3 regions of the Peribacillus sp. NPDC097895 genome follow, and region 1 is predicted to be linked to each of the others. Evidence: riboswitches for the same ligand, from Rfam matches in the RefSeq annotation. Region 1 holds a riboswitch; each other region holds the start of a gene.
The links. Region 1 has a riboswitch for preQ1 ahead of queC (7-cyano-7-deazaguanine synthase QueC). Riboswitches for the same ligand answer to the same signal wherever they lie in the genome.
Positions count from the first base shown of each region.

Region 2: it holds a riboswitch for preQ1, as region 1 does, so the genes downstream of both, ACQKMH_RS22790 (QueT transporter family protein) here and queC (7-cyano-7-deazaguanine synthase QueC) in region 1, are expected to answer to the same signal.
Region 3: it holds a riboswitch for preQ1, as region 1 does, so the genes downstream of both, queF (preQ(1) synthase) here and queC (7-cyano-7-deazaguanine synthase QueC) in region 1, are expected to answer to the same signal.

Region 1 covers NZ_JBNNSH010000001.1:424,005-431,088, reverse strand. The annotation lists gene ACQKMH_RS01980 (DUF4260 domain-containing protein) at 1-103, shown strand, start outside; gene queE (7-carboxy-7-deazaguanine synthase QueE) at 156-884, opposite strand; gene queD (6-carboxytetrahydropterin synthase QueD) at 877-1,347, opposite strand; gene queC (7-cyano-7-deazaguanine synthase QueC) at 1,347-2,012, opposite strand; PreQ1 riboswitch class I at 2,068-2,110, opposite strand; gene ACQKMH_RS01960 (methyl-accepting chemotaxis protein) at 2,296-3,975, shown strand; gene ACQKMH_RS01955 (hypothetical protein) at 4,632-4,844, shown strand; gene pgsB (poly-gamma-glutamate synthase PgsB) at 5,621-6,802, shown strand; gene pgsC (poly-gamma-glutamate biosynthesis protein PgsC) at 6,818-7,084, shown strand, end outside.
Region 2 covers NZ_JBNNSH010000006.1:50,557-57,640, forward strand. The annotation lists gene ACQKMH_RS22770 (copper resistance protein CopC) at 1-1,032, opposite strand, end outside; gene ACQKMH_RS22775 (cadherin-like beta sandwich domain-containing protein) at 1,355-2,809, shown strand; gene ACQKMH_RS22780 (PAS domain S-box protein) at 2,873-4,498, opposite strand; gene ACQKMH_RS22785 (TVP38/TMEM64 family protein) at 4,613-5,269, opposite strand; gene ACQKMH_RS22790 (QueT transporter family protein) at 5,391-5,876, opposite strand; PreQ1 riboswitch class I at 5,883-5,927, opposite strand; gene ACQKMH_RS22795 (YbaK/EbsC family protein) at 6,096-6,617, shown strand; gene ACQKMH_RS22800 (hypothetical protein) at 6,807-7,084, shown strand, end outside.
Region 3 covers NZ_JBNNSH010000006.1:107,235-114,318, forward strand. The annotation lists gene qoxC (cytochrome aa3 quinol oxidase subunit III) at 1-486, shown strand, start outside; gene qoxD (cytochrome aa3 quinol oxidase subunit IV) at 488-772, shown strand; gene ACQKMH_RS23050 (YfmQ family protein) at 1,002-1,451, shown strand; gene ACQKMH_RS23055 (BA3454 family stress response protein) at 1,902-2,036, opposite strand; gene ACQKMH_RS23060 (EamA family transporter) at 2,279-3,115, opposite strand; PreQ1 riboswitch class I at 3,267-3,312, shown strand; gene queF (preQ(1) synthase) at 3,420-3,917, shown strand; gene ACQKMH_RS23070 (aspartate kinase) at 4,120-5,466, shown strand; gene ACQKMH_RS23075 (nitroreductase family protein) at 5,879-6,439, opposite strand; gene ACQKMH_RS23080 (ABC transporter ATP-binding protein) at 6,894-7,084, shown strand, end outside.

The DNA of each region.
Region 1 (7,084 bases):
GATTGGTTTAATTTGGACCGCTCATATTGGAATGGATCGCTTATTAGGGTATGGTCTTAAATACACATCATCCTTCAAAGCTACGCACATTCAAAGGCTGTAATAAGTAAAAGGCAGCGTGATTACGCATCACACTGCCTCCTGCTCTCTTTTCTTTACACGCCTCGCTTGTTCCCCCATATATAGGTATGCAGCTGTGGCAGCACTTTCACATCATTCAATTCATCATCAGCTATCACTTTATCAATTAACTCTTCATATTTCTTCAAAAGTCCGCTAATTAGCTGCTGATCATCCGCCGTCCTGCTGTCATCATTCCCGACCTGCAGATAAAAAGGAATATCCGGGTACCGGCCATGTACTTTTTTTGCATACTGATAATCTTCATCATCAAAGACGACTACCTTCAACGAGACATTATTATCGGGATTACGAACAGCCAGGTTCGATATGATTTGATCAAGCACCGTAAAGTCCGTGTTCATTCTAGAGCTCGGCGGCTTAGGTGAAATAGTCAGTTCATCAATATCGAGAAACCAATCCTGCCATCGGCTCCCCTGTGTTTCGACACCAATTTTCATTTTATTTTCATGTAAGATCGCTATCAAGCCGTTTAGGTTTTTCAGCAGAGCCGGGTTTCCGCCTGATATCGTCACGAAGGAAAAACCGGAACCCCCAATTCGCTTCAGCTCATCCCATATTTCTCTAGCAGTCATTTGGACGGTATCTTCCTTACCGGTCCCATCCCAAGTAAATGCGGAATCACACCAGGCACACGAATAATCGCATCCGGCCGTCCGAACGAACATGGTTTTTTGACCAATGACCATTCCCTCACCTTGGATGGTCGGGCCAAAGATTTCCATAACGGGGAGTTTACTCACTTTCCATCCACTCCCGTCTGGCTTCAGCATAGCTTGTTGGCGTTTCGTATAGTCGAACAAATTCAACTCTAGCACCCTCATATTCTTTTAATGAAAGGGCTCCGGCCATTTTTTCATAAATCCAGACAACCATATTTTCAGCTGTTGTATTCATGAGCGGCAGGGTTTCATTCAAATAACGATGATCCAGATGGATTTCAATTTCATTTTTCCATATATCCTTGATATCCCCAAAATCTATCATCAAACCGCGTGAATCCGTATACCCGCTCAATCCGAAAATGACCTTATATGTGTGGCCATGCAGGTTCTTGCATTTTCCTTCATAGTCATGCAAATGGTGCGCCGCGTCAAAGGTGAATTCCTTACTCACGAGAACCCTCTTATTTGTATACTTCAATTGGCTGCGCTGAATATCTTCATCTATTTTTTGGAGTTTATCCACTATAGTAAAACCGTACATCATGAAAGCACCTTCCGTCTGCTTACATAGTCATCCAGTCCTTTTTTCCGCAGCTTACATGCCGGACAATCTCCACATCCGTCGGAGATGATCCCGTTATAGCAAGTCAAGGTCTTTTCGCGGACAAAGTCGAATGCGCCAAGCTGATCCGCAAGCTCCCATGTTTCCTCTTTATTAAGCCACATTAGCGGCGTATCAATCACGAATGACTGGTCCATCGACAAGTTCAAGGTCACATTCAACGATTTAATGAATACATCACGGCAGTCTGGATATCCCGAGAAATCCGTCTCACATACACCTGTGACGATATGTTTAGCGCCAATCTGACTGGCCAACACCCCGGCAAACGAAAGGAACAGCAAATTCCTCCCTGGTACGAACGTTGAAGGCAATTCCCCGTCTTCCCCGTCCTCCACTGCTATATCACTTCTCGTCAATGCATTCGGTGCCAATTGGTTCAGCAGCGACATGTCAAGGATATGATGATTCACGCCCAATTCCTTGGCAATGTTTTGAGCGCATTCGATTTCCAAGCTATGCCGCTGATTATAATCGAACGTCACCGCTTCCACTTCCTCAAATCTCTCCAATGCCCAGAACAGGCACGTCGTACTGTCCTGACCTCCGCTAAACACAACCACTGCCTTTTCTTTCTTCTTCATTTCTATAAAACTCCTTTTTACGGAAAAAAACAGCACCCTAAGAATAGAGCACTGTTTCTCCTTAGTTTTTTTGAGAGGGTAGCTAGAACCTCTTCCGCCTTAACGCGGAATATTATATTTTTCCAAGTCAATAGTAACTTGAAAACGAGAAAAAATCAAGATGATTATATTTAGTGAATAATAGATCTGATGGAAAATTTGGTTATCTTTTCATTGCTTAAATATCCCATTATCTATCCGATAAAAAAGTATGAACAAAATATCGATAAAGGGGTCCATTCATTTGAAAAGCATTAAAGGAAAAGTATTAGTGGCATTTTCACTCATCATATCTTTATGTATCATCTTAGGAGCATTCAATATTTATAGCAGCAACAAGTCACTGGTATATTCCCAGGATATCATCCAAAAGGAACTTCCGCTTCTTATCCAAGATGAAAAGCTACTATATAATCTAGCACAAAGAACCGCATTCGCCCGAGCTTATATTCTATATGGTGACGAGAGTTATAAAGAAAGGTTCTTGCAATATACCGAAGAAAGCCAGGTCATCCAGGAGGATCTCCTAGCCTTAAGCGATTCTGATAAAGCAAAGGATTTGATCGAGAAAAGCGTGGATTGGAGGACGATGATTGTAGACCGGGTGTTTACACAATATGAAAATGGGAATGAAGAACGCGCTAAAGAAATACTCAAAAATGAAGTCGCGCCAATCAGCAATGAAGTAATGGAGGGTTTCAAGGAGCTTGCTTCGGAACGCGAGGAATTGATTGTCGCTTCAGGTGAAACCGTCATCGCAAGCGGGAAATCGGTTAAGACGACAAGTATCATCATATCCATTGCGGCAGTCCTTATCGGTCTTCTGCTTGCGCTTGTTACAGCCAACCTCATTACCACCCCCCTCCTTAAAATCAGGGACAGGATGAAAATGGTGGCTGACGGAGAGCTGAATCATGAGCCCCTTGTGCAAAAGTCAAATGACGAAATTGGGGAATTAACAGTATCCACCAACCAAATGCAGAAAAACCTGCGTGATACGATTGAAAAAATGCTGGCTGTATCCGAATCCGTTTCGAACCAAAGTGAAAATTTGACACAATCAGCGAATGAAGTCCAACAGGGCAGCAGACAGATAGCGACCACCATGTACGAACTTTCGGAGGGTTCGGAGTCGCAAGCAAACCGGGCATCTGAAATGGTGTGCATGATGGATGAATTCAGCGGCAAGATCGAACAGGCCCACCTTGAAGGAGTCGAGGTATCACAAAGCTCAACCGAGATCCTTTCCATGACAAAGGAAGGAACCACTTTAATGCGAAGTTCAGTCCAAAAAATGAAAATGATTGATGAGGTCGTCAAAAATGCCGTCGAGCAAGTGAAAGGGCTCGATTCCCATTCACAGGAAATCTCTCAGCTTGTTCATGTCATCAAGGATATATCCAATCAAACCAATTTATTGGCCTTGAATGCGGCCATAGAAGCGGCACGGGCTGGCGAACATGGAAAGGGCTTTGCCGTCGTCGCGGATGAGGTTCGAAAACTCGCTGAAGGGGTCACACACTCGGTTGGGGATATCACCGAAATCGTAACCGCAATACAAGCTGGTTCAAAAAACGTCGTCCATTCCCTGGAGGATGGTTATTTACAGGTGGATGAGGGCACGAAACAGATAACCCTTACCGGCCAAACCTTCGAAACGATCAATCACTCTGTCGGGAATATGGGTACGAAGATACAACATATTACTAATGAATTAAACTACATCTCTACAAATAGTAAAAAGATCAATCAGGCCATCGAAGACATTGCAGCCGTTTCTGAGGAGTCAGCAGCAGGAATCGAACAAGTCTCTGCCTCCGCTCAACAATCGAGCTCTTCAATGGATGAAATCACGAATCACGCCAGTGAACTTGCATCGTCTGCCGGGCAACTAACTGAACAGGTTAGGAAATTCCAATTATAATACTAGCATTTCCCGCCACTTGAATGCGGGAAATGCTTTTTTCTTTCCTGCTTGAAGATTGTTTCATTTTCCGGAATTCGGGGAATAAATGAAATTATACACAGTATCATTAACTGATAGAATCATTTATCAAAAAAGCTATTGGAAGTGAATATTTTGCTATGTTTCCTCAATACTAAGTGTGTTATAGTATGAATATTTAAACTATTGACAAATGGCTTGGTTTTGTCCCGTTGATTTCCGCTCCAGGCACTCGCTTTCCGCGGGCGGTCCGGGAGCCCTCCTCGGCGCCGTTGCGCCTGCGGGGTCTCCCTTGGACGCGCATTCCCGCAGGAGTCTCGTACCTTCCGTTCCAATCAACTTTGTTTTGAAGATTAGATGGCACCTCTTTTTCTACAAACTGAGGGGGTTTTGTTTCCTTACCTTGGTGAGTTCAAGTAATTGAACTCATGATCCCAACGTTTCATATCCTTTCACTGAATAGGGACTTCTGCTCAGGAAGGAACAATCGCATGTTTTCTTACAGAACAAATAATGCACAACTTTATTACCGCCAAAGCATATTTTTCTCTCCAAAATTGTAAAAAAAGGTTAATTTTATGTGATTTCATGTTACGATTAAACCAAGACCTTTTACCCCACAAGGAGGAATTCATATGAAACGTTTTTTCAAATTCATAACAGAGTTTAACGAAAGGAAAGCCCTAGAACGGGAAACCAACGAATTCTTTCGCAAGGAATACGAAAATTATATGAAGATGAATTCTGAAAACAAAGGAAAAAGGAGATTAGCTCCTAAACTTTATGTGATTGATGGTGGTAAAAAAGGTTCCACCCCAGAGGTTTCTGACAGAAAGAAATCCAGTTAATCTTAATTCTTCTTCCATAATCAGCTACTGGTAGTTAGCTCCTTTCCCTTAAATGTAAATTCCCTCATGAAAGATTGAGATTCATTACCCATTCCATAAATAAGCAGAAAGCTCAGATATACGTCTGAGCTTTTTATTTTTCATTCACCCATTAACATTATAATAGAAGAAACTAGGTATTTTTTAAAAAAATTGGATTAACTTTAGTTTATTTCATGTTTCAGGTAAAGAAGTGAATATAGGTCCCAAGGTGCTTTTTTGGCAAAAAGCAGAAAAATCTCAAAAAAAAGAGATGTGTTCATTTACTCATCTTTATTCATATTCAAAAGAATCCAACTAATTGAGTCGATAGATGCAATCCCTGACATTGGATGACAAATGCATAAACAATATTACATAAGGATTAACTTCTGGGTATAAACAATTATTTAACTGTAATAAACCTCACTTCCAAAAACAATTCATTATATAAATATAGCCATTAAGCATTGGGTTCAAATACTTACGAAATTGTTTTGGCGCTATTAATCATGGATTTTTGTTACAACTCCCATAAATTAGTGTAAATAAACCAGGTTTTACTGAGTTTTCATCCGTATCTTTGTACTCATAGAACTTTTAATCCCTTTAGATACTATTACACTCTTATATACATTTTTTTGAAAAAGATGATGAAAACTATATCGCGATAGAATAATTGGCTCTTGCCTATTAAGTTTAAAATCATGTAGTGTGTATTCAGTAAATCAAATACTTCAAAAAAGAGAGGTAAAAAAATGGCACCAATATTTATATGTGCGATCTTTTTGCTTGGCTATGGAATAGTCGAACAAAAACGCCATCAAAAGCGTCTCGACTCCATTCCAGTACGTGTAAATGTGAATGGGATTCGAGGGAAATCGACTGTAACGCGTTTAATTACAGGTGTAATTCAGGAAGCTAAGTACAAAACAGTAGGTAAAACAACCGGAACATCGGCAAGAATGATCTATTGGTTTACGGACAAAGAAAAACCGATTGTACGCCGCCCAGAGGGACCGAACATTGGTGAACAACGGCGTGTGGTCAAAGAAGTTGCCGATCTTGGAACAGAGGCACTTGTTTGTGAATGTATGGCCGTTCAGCCAGATTATCAACTAATCTTCCAAAATAAAATGATACAAGCCAACATTGGGGTCATCGTGAATGTATTAGAAGACCATATGGATGTCATGGGACCAACATTGGATGAGGTAGCTGAGGCCTTCACTGCTACCATACCCCATAATGGTCATTTAATAACAATCGAAAGTGAATACTTGGACTTTTTCAAACAAATTGCCAAAGAACGCAACACAAAAGTGATTGTGGCAGATAATTCAAGAATATCGGAAGATTTCCTACGCGAATTCGACTATATGGTATTTCCTGATAACGCTTCACTGGCTTTGGCCGTTGCAGAAGCTTTGGGCATTGATGAAAAAACGGCATTTCGCGGCATGTTAAATGCACATCCCGATCCAGGTGCCATGCGGATCACCAAGTTCGGGGATCCAATCCAGCCAACTTTCTTTGTAAATGGCTTTGCAGCAAATGACGCGTCATCGACTCTGAATATCTGGGAACGTGTCAATACGTTCGGATACAGCACAGAACCTCCTATCGTCATCATGAACTGCCGTCCCGATCGTGTTGATCGTACCGAGCAGTTTGCAAGAGATGTCTTGCCATACATAAAGTCGGAAATCGTCATTGCCATTGGTGAAACTACATCACCGATCACAAGGGTTTTCGAGCAAGGTAATTTAGATACAAAAGAGTATTGGGATTTAGAAAACTGGTCAACTGAAGAAATCGTGGCCCGTCTCCGCCCATTAATGAAAAACCGCATCGTTTACGGTGTCGGTAATATTCATGGTGCCGCGGAACCATTAATCGAAGCATTCATGAAATCTAAAACGAAGCAAAAAGCGAGTTAAGTAGGAGGAACCTTAATGTTTGGAACGGATTTATATGTAGCACTAGTTCTAGGAGTAACGCTAAGCCTTATCTTTTCAGAAAAAACGGGTGTCGTACCCGCAGGACTTATTGTACCAGGTTATTTGGCATTAGTATTTGACCAATGGGAAATCATGCTGACCATCCTGATCATTAGTGTCGTAACTTATTTAATCGTCACTCACGGCCTTTCAAGATGGGTGATTTTATATGGAAGAAGAAAATTCGCAGCCATGATGGTGACCGGGATTTGCTTGAAACTC
Region 2 (7,084 bases), on a different contig from region 1:
TAAAAACGCCCATCTGGAAAACCTATGAATGATTGACCAGTAAAATGTTTTCTTATCTTTTTGGACTGCCTGTCGATCGGCAAGCCCAGGCAAAATAACCAATAAGGCCATAAGGCCGCCAAGCCATAAAGCCATGGACAATAAATGGAGGAAATCCATTACAACAGCCAGAACGTGATTAGGAACAGCAGCTGTATGTCCTGTGAAAGCCTTACAAACCATCAAAATGGCTATAATGATGAAAGAAAAGATGGGTAATGATTTAATCAAGGAGTTCTCGAGCATGAAATAAATAGCTAAAAATAGTAGGAGCAACATTAGAATTTCAATGACCCAGATGTTTCCGAAATTTGTAGCATTCAATACTTCTTTTATATAAGTCACATTAAACGCATCCGTCCACCCTACACCAGCGTCAATCGTCACTTTTAAAGGCAAACTGCAGAAGACGGAAAGTGCCAAGCCTGCATATGAAACCCAAAGGTATAGACGTGCTCTCCTGCTAGCTTGAAAAAGGTTGGTATCCTTCGTTAAAGATAATTGGAAAAAAAGGACGCCTGAAAGAGCTGCGAAGCTTATGTATTGTAGACTTTGCAGAAAAACGATGATGGAATTCGGAAAACCTGCGTTCACTTCAGAAATGTCTTGATCTGATAGGGCGGTCGAGTTTCCGAATTGAAAGGGGATTGTCCCTTCGATGGGGTGGCCATCACTCGAAACCACTCTCCACTTTATGTAGTAAATCCCTTCATCGATTTTGCCTTTCCACTTAGCTTCCAGTATTGTTTCACTTTGTTCCGAGATTTTACTGTCTTGAATTTGAATTTTGTCCCCATTCTGGCTGAATACTTCAAGCGAATGGAAAGCTGGTTGTATATTCTCACTGAATTGAATGCTGATCTTTTCAGGCAGATTTTCCATCGCTTCATTCGGGCTAGGGTTAGAGCCTATTACTGTAGCATGACCTGAAGCCATTGCCGGGTATAAAAGCAAACTGAATAAGCTTACTACCACCCATAAATAATTCTTCATATTGGTGTGCCATCACCCTTTCATTAGCTTATGTAAGCTTATTATAAGAGGAAAATGTGAAAAAACAGTGAAATTAAATGAATGATCTAAAGGCAGTTTGAGATTCAAAAGAAAAGAGATAACGATATGATTAGATTAGCCTACCTCCCAACATTATAGACATGTAAATAATCAAAAGGAAATATTGGTTTGGAATTCCTTTGGCTGATGTTGTTGATCATTAGGAGATGGATTTTAGTACAACAGCCCATTAAGAAATAATTAAGGTTTCTTTGTTACTATGTCCCTAACGTGTTTTCAGGAAATATAGGGGGGATAGGCTTTGCTAAAGAAGGGGCTAAAAGAAAAAAGCGTGAAGGTGGTCTTGGTTTGTTCTCTTGCGGGGATGGGAACATCAGTTTATATGCCTGCCGCATACGCTGAGGAAGGGACAGCTGTCATTCAGGAAGATGCCCGAACGGTGAATAGTCTTTCGAAGCTAGAAATAAAAGATACTGCATTGGATCAAAAATTTGCAGAAGATGTACTCGACTATAGTGCAACAGTGGCGAATGAAGTTGAAAAGATCACCTTGCTTGCTGAGAGTAACAATGAGAATGCCACCTTATCCGTGAATGGTGTCAAACTGACAAATGGGAAGGCCAATGACTTAGCTCTTCAAACTGGCATCAATACATTCAAGATCACCGTCAGCGATGGAATAAATGAAACGATGACCTATACCGTCAAGGTTGAAAAACTTGAAAGTGATGACAACCTTTTAACTTCGATTGGATTATCAAGCGGCTCGTTATCGTTCGATTCTAAAGTGCCAGCTTATAATGTTTCTGTGGAGAATGAAATCAAGACCGTTACTGTGGTTCCTACATTGAGTGATAGTGGTGCAAATGTAAGGGTGAACGGAACGGTTGCAACGAGTGGAGGTGTAAAGGTACCCCTTCAAATTGGTAAGACAATTGTGAAGATTATCGTTACTGCAGAAAATGGGGATGAAAAAACATATTCGCTAACGATTACACGGGCTGCAGCTAAGAAAACGGAATCGAAGGATAAGGATGCCTCCTCAAAAGAGGATACAGTTCAAAAGGAACCTATTACTGGGGCGAATAAAACTCAGCCTTCCGCGTCTAAAGGGGATAAACCATCTTCCACTCCTGTTGATCCATCCAATAATGTAAAAACAAGCAATGGCCAAGTATCGAAGGTACAACAGAATGAAAACATTTCAACACAAAAAACGAAATCAACTCCTGTAAAGGAGGCAGTATCTGCTGATTCTTTAGGTGAAGAAGTCAAAACCCCACCATTTTTGAACAATCTAACAGTATCAACTGGAGTATGGAACAAACCTTTTGATTCGAATGCGCATACCTATCATGTCAAAGTCGATAATGATATTACCTCAGTCGAAATGAATGCTGCATCAAGTGCTAGTGGAGCCACGGTTGAATATGAAGGTGAGAGCAGTGGGGATGTAAAGATCAAGGATAAAGCGAAGACGGCCATTTCAGTTACGGTTTCAAAAGATGGAAACCGGCGTACTTACGTTATTGTTTTCGAAAAGGATATGGATGTGGAAATGGATGAAGAAGAAACCGTGGACGATATCAAAACAAATGAAACAGAAGTTGAGGCGACGCAAATGAGTACAGCTGGTAAAACGGAGACTGTCCCATCGAATGACAAAGTCGTGCAGGGGATGTTGAATGGAAAGGAACCTGCAGCGGCGGGGTCATTCTGGGGGAAGGTCAAGGCGTTCTTCACTTCCCTTTTTTAAATGTACCAAAAGATTATTTTCGATCATGCAAAAAAGGACAAGTACTAACACTTGTCCTACGCTTTATATGGGCAAAATGATTTGGACTTCGGTTCCTTGGTTTAGCTCGCTGTTAAAACGGACCTTTCCCCGGTGTGCCTCAATGATTCGGCAACTGACTGTCAATCCTAAACCGGTTCCTCTTTCTTTAGAAGAATAAAAAGGTTCTCCGAGATGTCTTAACCGATTTTTTTCTATTCCGCTGCCATTATCTTTGATGGTAATGGAAAGGTTTTTGTCCATATGCTCAAAATCAATCCAAATGTGATCGGCAGATGCTTCCATGGAATTTTTGAGCATGTTTATGAATACTTGCTTTAGTTGGTTGGCCTCACATGAAAGCAGGGGTATTTCGTTTTTTACGGATATTGATATTTGGGTTGGATAAGAGTCCGCCTCCGGTTTCAACAAGGTTTTGACTTCATTCATCAGCCCGATGATTTGATGTTTGCTGAATGGGAGTTCCTGAGGTTTTGCCAGAACGAGTAACTCGCTTACAATAAGATTGATCCGGTCCAGTTCACTTAACATGATCGTGTAGTATTGTTCATAGGGATGGTCGCTCTTTTTAAGCAGTTGGACGAATCCTTTTAACGAAGTTAACGGGTTACGGACTTCGTGGGCTACACTGGCGGCAAGTTCGCCGACTAACGATAATTTTTCCGTTCTTCTTAATCGTGCTTCCGTTTCTCGTATTTGAGTGACCTCTTTAGCATAAGTAATGATTCCGACTAATTCCTCACCAATCATCATCGGGACAAACGTACAGGAAAGCAAGATGGACTTCCCGTATTTCGTAAGGAATTCAATATCTTTCCCTTTCTTGATCCCTTTATGGTTTTCCACGACATATTGGCAAGATGTACGGATCAGTTCCTCATCCTCCTCTGAAAAGTTCAACTTTATGAATGAGGCGCCATGGATTTCTTCTTGTTGAAACCCTGTTACCGTTTCAAACCTAGGGTTTACGGTAGTGATCATTCCGTTTAAATCAAGCATGAGCATCGGATATGGGTTGTGTTCAAACAATGATTTATAGCGTTGTTCACTATCGAATAATTGATTCTCCGCGACAACTCTTTGAGATATATCCCTGCCAATAACGACTAAGCCTTTTCGGGAACCATCCTCAAAGAACAATGGGACCTTGATCGTATCGAAGGTTTTGTGATTGCCGTCGGGAAGAGGGATGATTTCCTCACACCTTGTGATTTCCCCTTTAATCCATGTTTCTTCATCGGAAACTTCACAGTAGATCAATGACTCTTTATAAAATTCGGAGTATTCTGCGAGCTCGCTGTCTTTTTTGCCCTTATAGTCTACATGCTCCAATTGAAATAATTGCAGTCCGAAGGCATTGGATTCAAGCCAACGGCCTTCACCATCCTTGAAGTTAACGAAATCCACCATTGAATTGATGAGTGTACGCCGACGTTGTTCCGCTTCTTTTAATTGTTTGAATTCTTCCCTTTTAGCTAAATAAAGGTATAGGACCAAGCCTATTGATAAAAGAAAGACAATGCCTTCAGCTCTTTGAAGTTGAATGAAAACCACTTTGTTGTGGATATTTGTAGTTAAAAAATAGTCGAACACGACTAATGTAAAAATCCCGGAAAGGATATATATTACTAAGATGGAGCGTTTGGACATGGAGATTCTCCCTGATTTTAAGACATTTCTAAGGTAAAATTACATACACATTTTAACAAACTATCGGAGAAAAATATATGCAGAATCATAAATAAAAAACAGGGACCAATGCGGTCACCTGTTTTTCCTGAAGATGGTTAGGGCTTTTTTCTTTTTTAAACGTTTATAGATAAGGATAAATAGTAAGAAGAGGAGTGCGAGTGCAGCTACCGTATACAGGTTCATTTCAACAGATAGGAGTCCATATGAGATTAGCGATAGAAAGAAAAAGTATATAAGGTTGCCAAGTGCTGTCGCAAATAAAAAATCCTTGAAAGTGACGGTACTGACTCCAGCAGCCAAGTTAATTAAACTCGTTGGGATAAGCGGGAAAATCCTCCCTGTAAAAACGTACATAAAGCCATGCTCCACAACGGTTTCTTGCCATTTTTCGCCCATCTTCTTTAAGAGTGGTTCCTGAAACCAGTTTCTTGCTGCATAAAAAATCAATCCAGACGCAACAACACTTGTAAACCAACTCCATAGATAGCCATATATGAATTCAAATATCGTGACATTGATAGTAAGGAGCAAAATTAAGGGGATGATTGTAAATGAATTCTGGATAAACATCAACACGAATGTCACGAAAAAAGTGAGCAAAAGGTTTTCCTTCAATATGTTAATGACTGAATCAAGATCACTTTTCCAAACGAAAGTAAACAATTCCGCATTAGAATAAATGAATATTGCGATTACCAGAAGACCGATTAAGGTCAGGACTCTTTTCAAAGGGTCACCACCATTCTTACTAATAGTTTATCATTTTCAGGCTCATTGGTGAAAAAAAGAGCTGTCGCATGATGCAGACAGCTCTTTTACATTATAGTGGGTTTACGAAGCGAAGATTCCTTTAAAGCCACTTTTCAAACTGAATTCTTTTGTTCATTCCATAAATAATTGGCGCACCAATCAAGAGGACAACGAACTCACCGACTGCCGTGGTCATCCAGCTAAACCAGAATGGTAAGCCAAAGGCAAGGTTCAGTTCAATTGCAATCAAAAACATGGTGAATGTGAAAAAGATAATCGTTGCGATCATCCGCCCTTTAATGCTTTTTATGAACCGCGATACAAAAATGACCAGCAATAAGGCGAGCACGGATTGCCCCACCCCAAAAATCAAATCATACGGTACCATCGGTGAAAAGAGCAGATTCGATATGAAGACTCCTCCGACGATACCGTAGATATACTTTTTATTGAATACAATCAGATGATTCAACATTTCCGGAACTCGAAATTGGAACATCTCAAAAGCGATTGGTTTAAACACCAATGAGACCGCCACATACAAGGCAGCCAATAACCCGTTTATCACGAGTGTACGAACATTCATTTTATTCTCTCCCTAGTTTTTTATCGTGGGATGGTTACGAACCACGTTTAGGCTTTTTCCCGAAAATTAATAGTATCCCATATATGCTTGTTGCGTCAATTTGTAAAGAATGGTTTTTAAATGATAACTCATCAAGAAATGAAAGTCTAAAATGATTTTGATTTATTGCAATGATGGATGATATTATTTTTATATGTACTTCAAAGGAGTGAATATAATATGTCGATCGAGAGTGTCAAAAGCCATTTTAAACAATGGGACCGGGAAGGCGATGTAATGGAGTTCGAAACATCAAGTGCTACCGTGAGTGAGGCAGCAGAAACCATTGGCGTCATTCCTGCGCGGATTGCTAAGACTCTTTCCTTTAAGGGGGAAGGTGAAAATGCGATTTTGGTTGTAGCAGCTGGGGACGCAAAAGTGGATAATAAGAAGTTTCGCCAGATGTTCGGATTCAAGGCACGAATGCTGTCACCTGAGGAGGTGCTTGAACAGACCGGACATGCAATCGGGGGAGTTTGCCCATTTGGACTGGCAAACGACCTAGATGTTTTTCTTGATGTATCAATGAAGCGTTTTGAGTCATTGTTTCCGGCATGCGGCAGTCCGAACTCAGCAATAGAACTTACAACCGCGGAATTGTTTGAATATTCTAACGCCAAGGATTGGGTGGATGTTTGCAAGGCTTGGGAAGAAGAAGGGAATGAAGAAACGTCGGTAGGCAATGCAGTAGATCGCTTTTAAGAGATTCGCAATAAATAAAGTCCACTTGTGTGGACTTTATTTATTGATGACCGTTTCATCGCTATAAGCTTTACTTGTTGGATTTAAATTGCTCCAATTCTTTTGAAATAGCGACACCAGATGCAAATTAGCGGTCTATAATTGGTGGTAGGCAATTCGCGGAGAAAGTTTATAAATGGAGGATGAAAGATGTTAAAGGGAAGCGATAAAAAAAACAATAGCAGCTATCTTAGTCTTAAAACTCTTTATGAAGAAAATATCACGGTTAAGAGCATAGCCCAGGAACTTGAGTCTTGCCATAAAAATGATAGAGCACCTGACATACAAAAAGCGTTGGAAAAAAAGAATTTCGATATAATGGCAGTGCAAGATCAAGGGGAAATCATCGGATATATCGAAAGGCAAGAACTTGGTGAAGGGATCATCTCGGAATATTTGAAAAGTTTTTCACCTAGGGAAATGGTTTC
Region 3 (7,084 bases), on a different contig from region 1:
TTCGCCACTTATTTTGTCTTAGTTGGTGGTACTGGAAATGGTCCAACAGGGGAACATCTTTTTAAAGTCCCAACACTAATGTTTCAAACAATCTTTCTTTTAACTAGTAGTTTTACCATAGGTCTTGGAATCAATGCAATGAGACTTGGCAGGCAGAAAGCAACGATTGGTTTCTTCATTATCACCCTTATTCTTGGTTTAGGCTTCTTAGGAGTCGAAATTTATGAGTTCGTGGAGTATGTACATGAAGGAGCAACGATTCAAACAAGTGCTTTCTTATCTAGTTTGTTCACACTACTAGGTACGCATGGAGCTCACGTTACACTTGGTTTATTCTGGGGAACTTTCATCGTCGTGCAGATTAAAAAACGCGGTATGACTCCACAGACAACAAACAAGGCTTTCATCTTTTCACTTTACTGGCATTTCTTGGACGTTGTCTGGATTTTCATCTTCAGTTTCGTCTACCTGAAAGGAATGATGTAATATGAAAGAATTATTCCCACGGGGCCAAGTTATGGGATTTGCTTTTTCGCTAGTTCTGACTTTGGTCGCACTATCAGTTATTGTGTTTGATCTCTCACTTAAAATGGCTGTGATCGTCCTGCTTGTGACGGCCTTCATGCAAGCAGCACTTCAATTTGTTATGTTCATGCATGCAGGAGAGTCTGAAGATAAAGCATCGATTTACACAAACGTTTATTATGGATTATTTGTTGCATTAGTTACTATTTTCGGTACAATGCTAACAATGATTTGGGGATATCAATAAGCAATTCCAAAAAAACTGGTCGTCATCATGACGTCCAGTTTTTTTGCTTTTAAATGCAGTGGTTGGGGTATATATTTTTCTAATGCGCTGCATGAAAATTGGATTATTTCGGGGTTCACGAAAAGCGAAACGTTAATAGAACGGTCACATCTTCTATGAAAATCCACCCGCCCCTTTGTTATAATTAGTTATATACAATAAATTTAGAACATAGCGGAGATGATGAAATATGACATTGCCTGTTTTGATTTTAACAATTATCTTAAGTTTGGTTAAAATATTGGTTTCCTGTCTCCCGACCGATACAGTGAATTGGATCCTGAGCAAATTTAAACTGCATTCTGAACTTAGCGAAGCCAACTCTATCGTAACCTTTAACGGAAAACGCTTGGAAAATGAAAAAAAACTCCAAGTCATAAATTATTTTAATGAAGCTAAATTTTTAAAGAAAAATCACATATTCCCGGGTAACGAGCAATTGTTTTTACATCCAGAGAACAGTGGGACTCCATTAGTCATTGATACTAAAAGCGGCAAAAAGGATGTTAGGTTATTTGTGTACATTTACAACGATCACGTTGATGTAGTCAAGCAGTACAAGAAGAAATTAATTTCTTATAGCCTGCTTTCCGATAGCCTTCAAGAACGTTCCATGCCATTAATAAGAAATTTAGTATAGAAATAATTAATGAAGCCGGTCCTTAAAATGATCGTTCAGACTGTAGATATACTCGATGAAAATCGAGCTTGTCTACAGTTTTTTTTGAGGGTATGTAATCATTAGATTACCACTCCAGGCACTCGCTTTTCGTGGGCGGTCCGCTCTCGGCTCCTTTACGATTGTGGGGTCTCCATTGGACGCGCTTTTCCCGCAGGAGTCTCGCACACCCGTTCCAATCAACTTTGTTTTAACCGTTAGATAGGACTCCTTTTGTCAACAAACCTGACGGTCCTTAAAAAGACCGTCTTTTTTATAAGTCTTTATTGTGTAATTCTAAATTACTTGTTATTCAGATTGAAGGAAAAAACAATTGCTTTTAAGTGGGAGGGAATTTCTATAAAGGGGATCCTTTAATAGTGCATCAAAAAGGTAATAAAAAAGCAGGTATCTATTACGATGCCTGCTTTTTTATGCTTTCCATTGTTTTTCTACTTGATGAAGGGCTAGTTGTAAAATTTCTTCTTGATTTGTACCCGGTTTAGTAAGGACGTTAGTTTGATAAGATTTTCCTTGGAAATCAACTGTTACTGTAACTTTTACCATTTTGCATCTTTCCTTTCTAAATTAAATGAGGTGGTTGTACCTACTTCTTTTATACCCGTGGCAGAGGATTTTTCAAACATTCCAAAAGCAACAAAATTGGAAGAGATAATATTCAAAATTATCTGATATTTAAAGGGAAGTGTCAACACTTTTTTTGAACCAATCTTATTTTCCGGCTAAATTAAAAAAGACCTGGCTTGTGTGCACATGACAGCCAGGTTGTTTTTATAAATGAACTATATTCATATTTTAGTTAAGATAATGCCGATTAATGCTGCAAGTACTCCGGCAATTTGATAGGTTTTTAGTTTTTCTTTGAATAAATAACATCCAGCGAATACGACAACTAAACAGTTCAGGCTGACGACAGGGAAAATGATGCTTGCGATCCCGGTGTTCAACGCAAAGAAATAACATCCATAGCCTATCATGCTTAAAAAGCCTACTAAGGAACCGATTTTGACTTCCTTTAGCTTGATTTTTTCATTTTTAAGAGCTAGAGCCGAAAGAAGATAAAGCATTCCGCCTCCATACATTGATACAAGGATATCAAGGGAGTTTAAATGAAGACGTGTTGATGTCGTCATAAGAATGCCAAGCACACCAAAAGATAAGATGGAGAATAATGTGTGCATAATCCAAGGGACATATTGATGGTTACCTTTAGCATTAGGTGTATACTGAATGACTAAGGTAGCGAGAAACATGCAGACGATTCCACTCCACTGCAGGGTAGAAATATGTTCGTGAAAAATTAAAGCTGCACAGAGAATGGGGAATATGGCGTTTGCTGCGATTAATGGTGATGTCAAGCTTGCCGGCCCTTTTTCAAAGGCGCTTGCCATCTGGATGTTACCATTAGCGTTCAGTACACCAATAGCTGCACCAAGCAAGATAGATAGCCAGTCCAGCTTCAAACCATCCATAAATATTCCATAAAAAATGGACAAAATAAAAGCTGAAAAATAAAAGAAAAATTGGATATGTATCTTGGAATAGCCTTTTCCGCTGCTCCATTTGAAAATGCTATTATTGATACCGAAACATAAACTGGTGATGAGTGCTGCAAAAATCCACATTTGTATAATCTCTTCCTTCTTATAGGTTGAACTGCTTTTTCCATTTTAAACTGAATATATAAATGAATCAAACCCAATTTAAGAGAGTTGCATTGACAGATTGTCTATTTTTTTTTATATTTACTATGACAAATTAAAATATTTCCCGATAACGGGAGAGGTTCATAGCATCACCCTCTTAAAAAAACTATGGCTTTGATATTTTTCGCGAATCAACCATATCTTTGAGGAGATATGGTTTTTGTTATATAGAGGCCCATTTTATGAATCTCCCCTGACAAACGTGGAAGAGGAGGACTTTTTTATGTCTGGAAGAAAAGAAGAAGAATTAAATGATATTACATTGCTTGGGAATCAAGGGACAAAATATACATTCGACTATGCACCGGAAATTCTGGAGTCGTTTGATAACAAGCACCCTAACCGTGATTACTTCGTCAAATTCAATTGCCCGGAGTTTACTAGCTTATGTCCGATAACGGGGCAGCCAGACTTTGCAACCATTTACATCAGCTATATTCCAAGTGTGAAGATGGTGGAAAGCAAGTCTTTGAAGCTTTATTTATTCAGCTTCCGGAACCATGGCGATTTCCATGAAGATTGCATGAACATCATCATGAACGATTTAATCGAATTGATGGACCCGAAATATATTGAAGTTTGGGGTAAATTCACTCCTAGGGGCGGAATTTCCATCGACCCTTACACCAATTATGGGAAACCAGGTACGAAGTATGAGGAAATGGCAGATTACCGCTTGATGAATCATGACTTATACCCGGAAACTGTGGATAATCGTTAAAGAATAGGAGAGACAATGGGCATATGCCCGTTGTCTTTTTTTGTTTTTAGCCATTCTCGATTAGCGGTCCTGCTGCTTTGTCCTTTATGAAAATACAAATGTCCTCCTATAACGGAATTTACACTTGATTGTTTCGCTAAAAAGCGCAATAATAGGGAGAGATGATTTTGACAGAATATTTACGAAAATAGGGGATGTCGAGATGAAAGTTGCAAAGTTTGGCGGAAGTTCACTTGCATCAGGTGAACAGTTGAGGAAGGTATTCGAAATTGTTGTTTCAGATCCAGAGAGGAAGATCGTGGTCGTTTCGGCTCCAGGGAAACGCAATTCCGATGATATAAAGGTGACGGATTTATTGATTGAGGCTGCAGAACAGCAACTGCGCGGGAATAACGGTGAGCCTTTAATTGAAGATGTGGTCTCCCGCTATGCGAGCATTGCTGAAGAGCTGGATATATCCGAGAGTGTCATCATTGGGATTCATGAAAATTTAATGGCACTGTTGCATGCAGACCAAACTAACCCGAAGCGCTATTTGGATGCATTGAAGGCCAGTGGCGAGGATAATAATGCGAAGCTGGTCGCAGGTTATTTCCAAAGCCGCGGGATAGAGGCACAGTATATTAATCCAAAGAAGGCTGGCTTGATCGTAACGGATGAAGGTGGATTTACCAAGGTGCTGCCAGAGTCTTATGATCGATTATATGCTCTTCGTGATGAGCCTGGAATCGTAGTATTCCCAGGATTCTTTGGGTATACGTTAGATGGTGATGTTTTAACCTTCTCTAGGAGCGGTTCCGATATTACGGGTTCGATTCTTGCGAATGGTGTCAAAGCTGATTTGTATGAGAACTTTACGGACGTAGATGCCGTTTATGCGGTGAATCCGAGTGTGGTTTCCAATCCGAAAGGGATCCGGGAATTAACTTATCGCGAAATGCGGGAGCTTTCTTATGCCGGTTTCTCGGTATTCCATGATGAGGCGCTAATACCTGCATTCCGTGCGGGAATACCTGTCCATATCCAAAATACGAACAACCCGATGGCACAAGGGACCCGTATTGTGAGCACAAGGGATAATACGAACGGGCCGGTTATCGGGATTGCAAGTGATAAGGGATTTTGCAGTATTTACATTAGCAAATATTTGATGAACCGGGAAGTTGGTTTTGGACGGAAACTGCTGCATATCCTTGAAGACTATGGAGTTTCATATGAGCATATTCCGTCAGGCATTGATGATGTGACACTTATACTAAGGCAGGACCAGATGAAGGGTGATGCCGAGAAGAAAATCATTTCACGCATCAAGCAAGAACTACATGCTGATGAAGTGATGGTGGAGCATGATCTTGCCTTAATCATGATTGTAGGTGAAGGAATGCGCCATAATGTCGGTACAACGGCAAGAGCCTCAAAAGCGCTGGCCGATGCAAAGGTCAATATTGAGATGATCAACCAGGGTTCTTCAGAGGTAAGCATGATGTTCGGCGTGAAAGGATTCAATGAGGAGACGGCAATTCAAGCTTTATATCACGAGTTCTTTTGAGAATAATAGATCAGTGACCTCCTTTTAGAAGGGGGTTTTTTGTGATCAATCTTTTAGTCACTATACATACGGCTGGACTTTTCAATAGAATCATGTTTAGAAAGCCAACCTTATCACCTCAAGTTTAATACTTCTATTTTAATACAAAAAAGACTGTAGGACTAAGTTCTATCTATATGTTAAAACAAAGTTGATTGGAGCGTAAGGTGCGAGATTCCTGCGGGAAAAGCGCGTCAAGGGGAGACACCGCAGGCGTAAGCCGAGGGCGGACCGCCCGCGGAAAGCGAGTGCCTGGAGAGGTAATCAATGTTCAAATTGTAAAAGCCATAAAAAAACTGTAGGCAATCTCGATTTTCATCGAGTTTGCCTACAGTCTGAGCTCCAATTGAAGATTGGAAGCTTTCCTTTTATATTAGTCCATTATGGTCAGTATTTGATCGATCGCTTTCCTTGGACGTGGGGTGGGAATCATATCAGGGTAACCAACGTGAAGACTGCCGACGATTTTCTCGCAATGTTTCACGCCTAGAGCATCCCGAAACTCCATACTGTGTATCATGCCGTATGTTTCCCATATCATCCCGATTCCTTGTTCCCAGGCAAGCAGGCTAAAATTCTGGATCAGAGCACTTGTAGCTGCATAATCTTCTTCTCGTATCATGGGATTCGGATTCTCTTCCATGATCACTGCGATAAACATCGGGACACCAATAAGTTTGTTATATCCACGCTGTCCAGCTTCTTTTTTCTTTTCCGGATCCTTCTCTTTGCCTGCCATGAAAGCACGGGTTGCTTCCGCCAGCTTTAAGCGACTGTCACCTTGAACCACGACGAAGCGCCATGGTTGGGTCATTTTATGGTTTGGTGCCCACGTCGACGTTTCCAATAAAGTTTGGATGGTATCAAGAGGAACAGGAATGTCCTTAAATCGCTTGATGCTGCGCCGTTCTTTAATGATATCTTCAAGTTTCATGATCATCCTGCTCCTTTAATTTTATATGTAAGTTTATTAGTTTTTTAAAAAAATAATCCCCGGCTGCCTAATATGCTTCCAACGTGAATAAAATGACTTGAATAAAGAGGGGGCAATATTCCAGTGACTTGCATTCGCTAACAAGCATATAAGTTTTACTACTAGGCACAGAGAAGCCGGGGCGACATTGTAACTATGTACAATATCAAAAGGGTACGATAAGAGATTATCGCAATTGCTTATCAAATTTCAGAGATCGATAATGAAATTGAAAATCATTATCAATTAGAATTTTCGCTTATTTCCTGTTATTTGTCAAGAGTATTTATGAAAAAAAACAAGTTATTTGCCTAACCTTTAAATCAGCTTAAATCTTTTAAAAAATCTGTATAAAAATGTATAATGAGAAGATGAAAGATGCTATCTACATATGAAGAATCGAAGGGTGTCATAGATGATAAAACTGTCCTCATTTCTTAAACCGTACTGGCTGTTGATCATTCTAGCTTTATTATTAATGGTCGTCGAGCTCGGTGTTGAACTGTTACAACCTCTATTTATAGCAAAAATAATTGATGATGGCATTTTACAAAAAGATTTATCGGTGGTGATAAAATGGGGAAGTATCATGGTTGGACTTTCCAT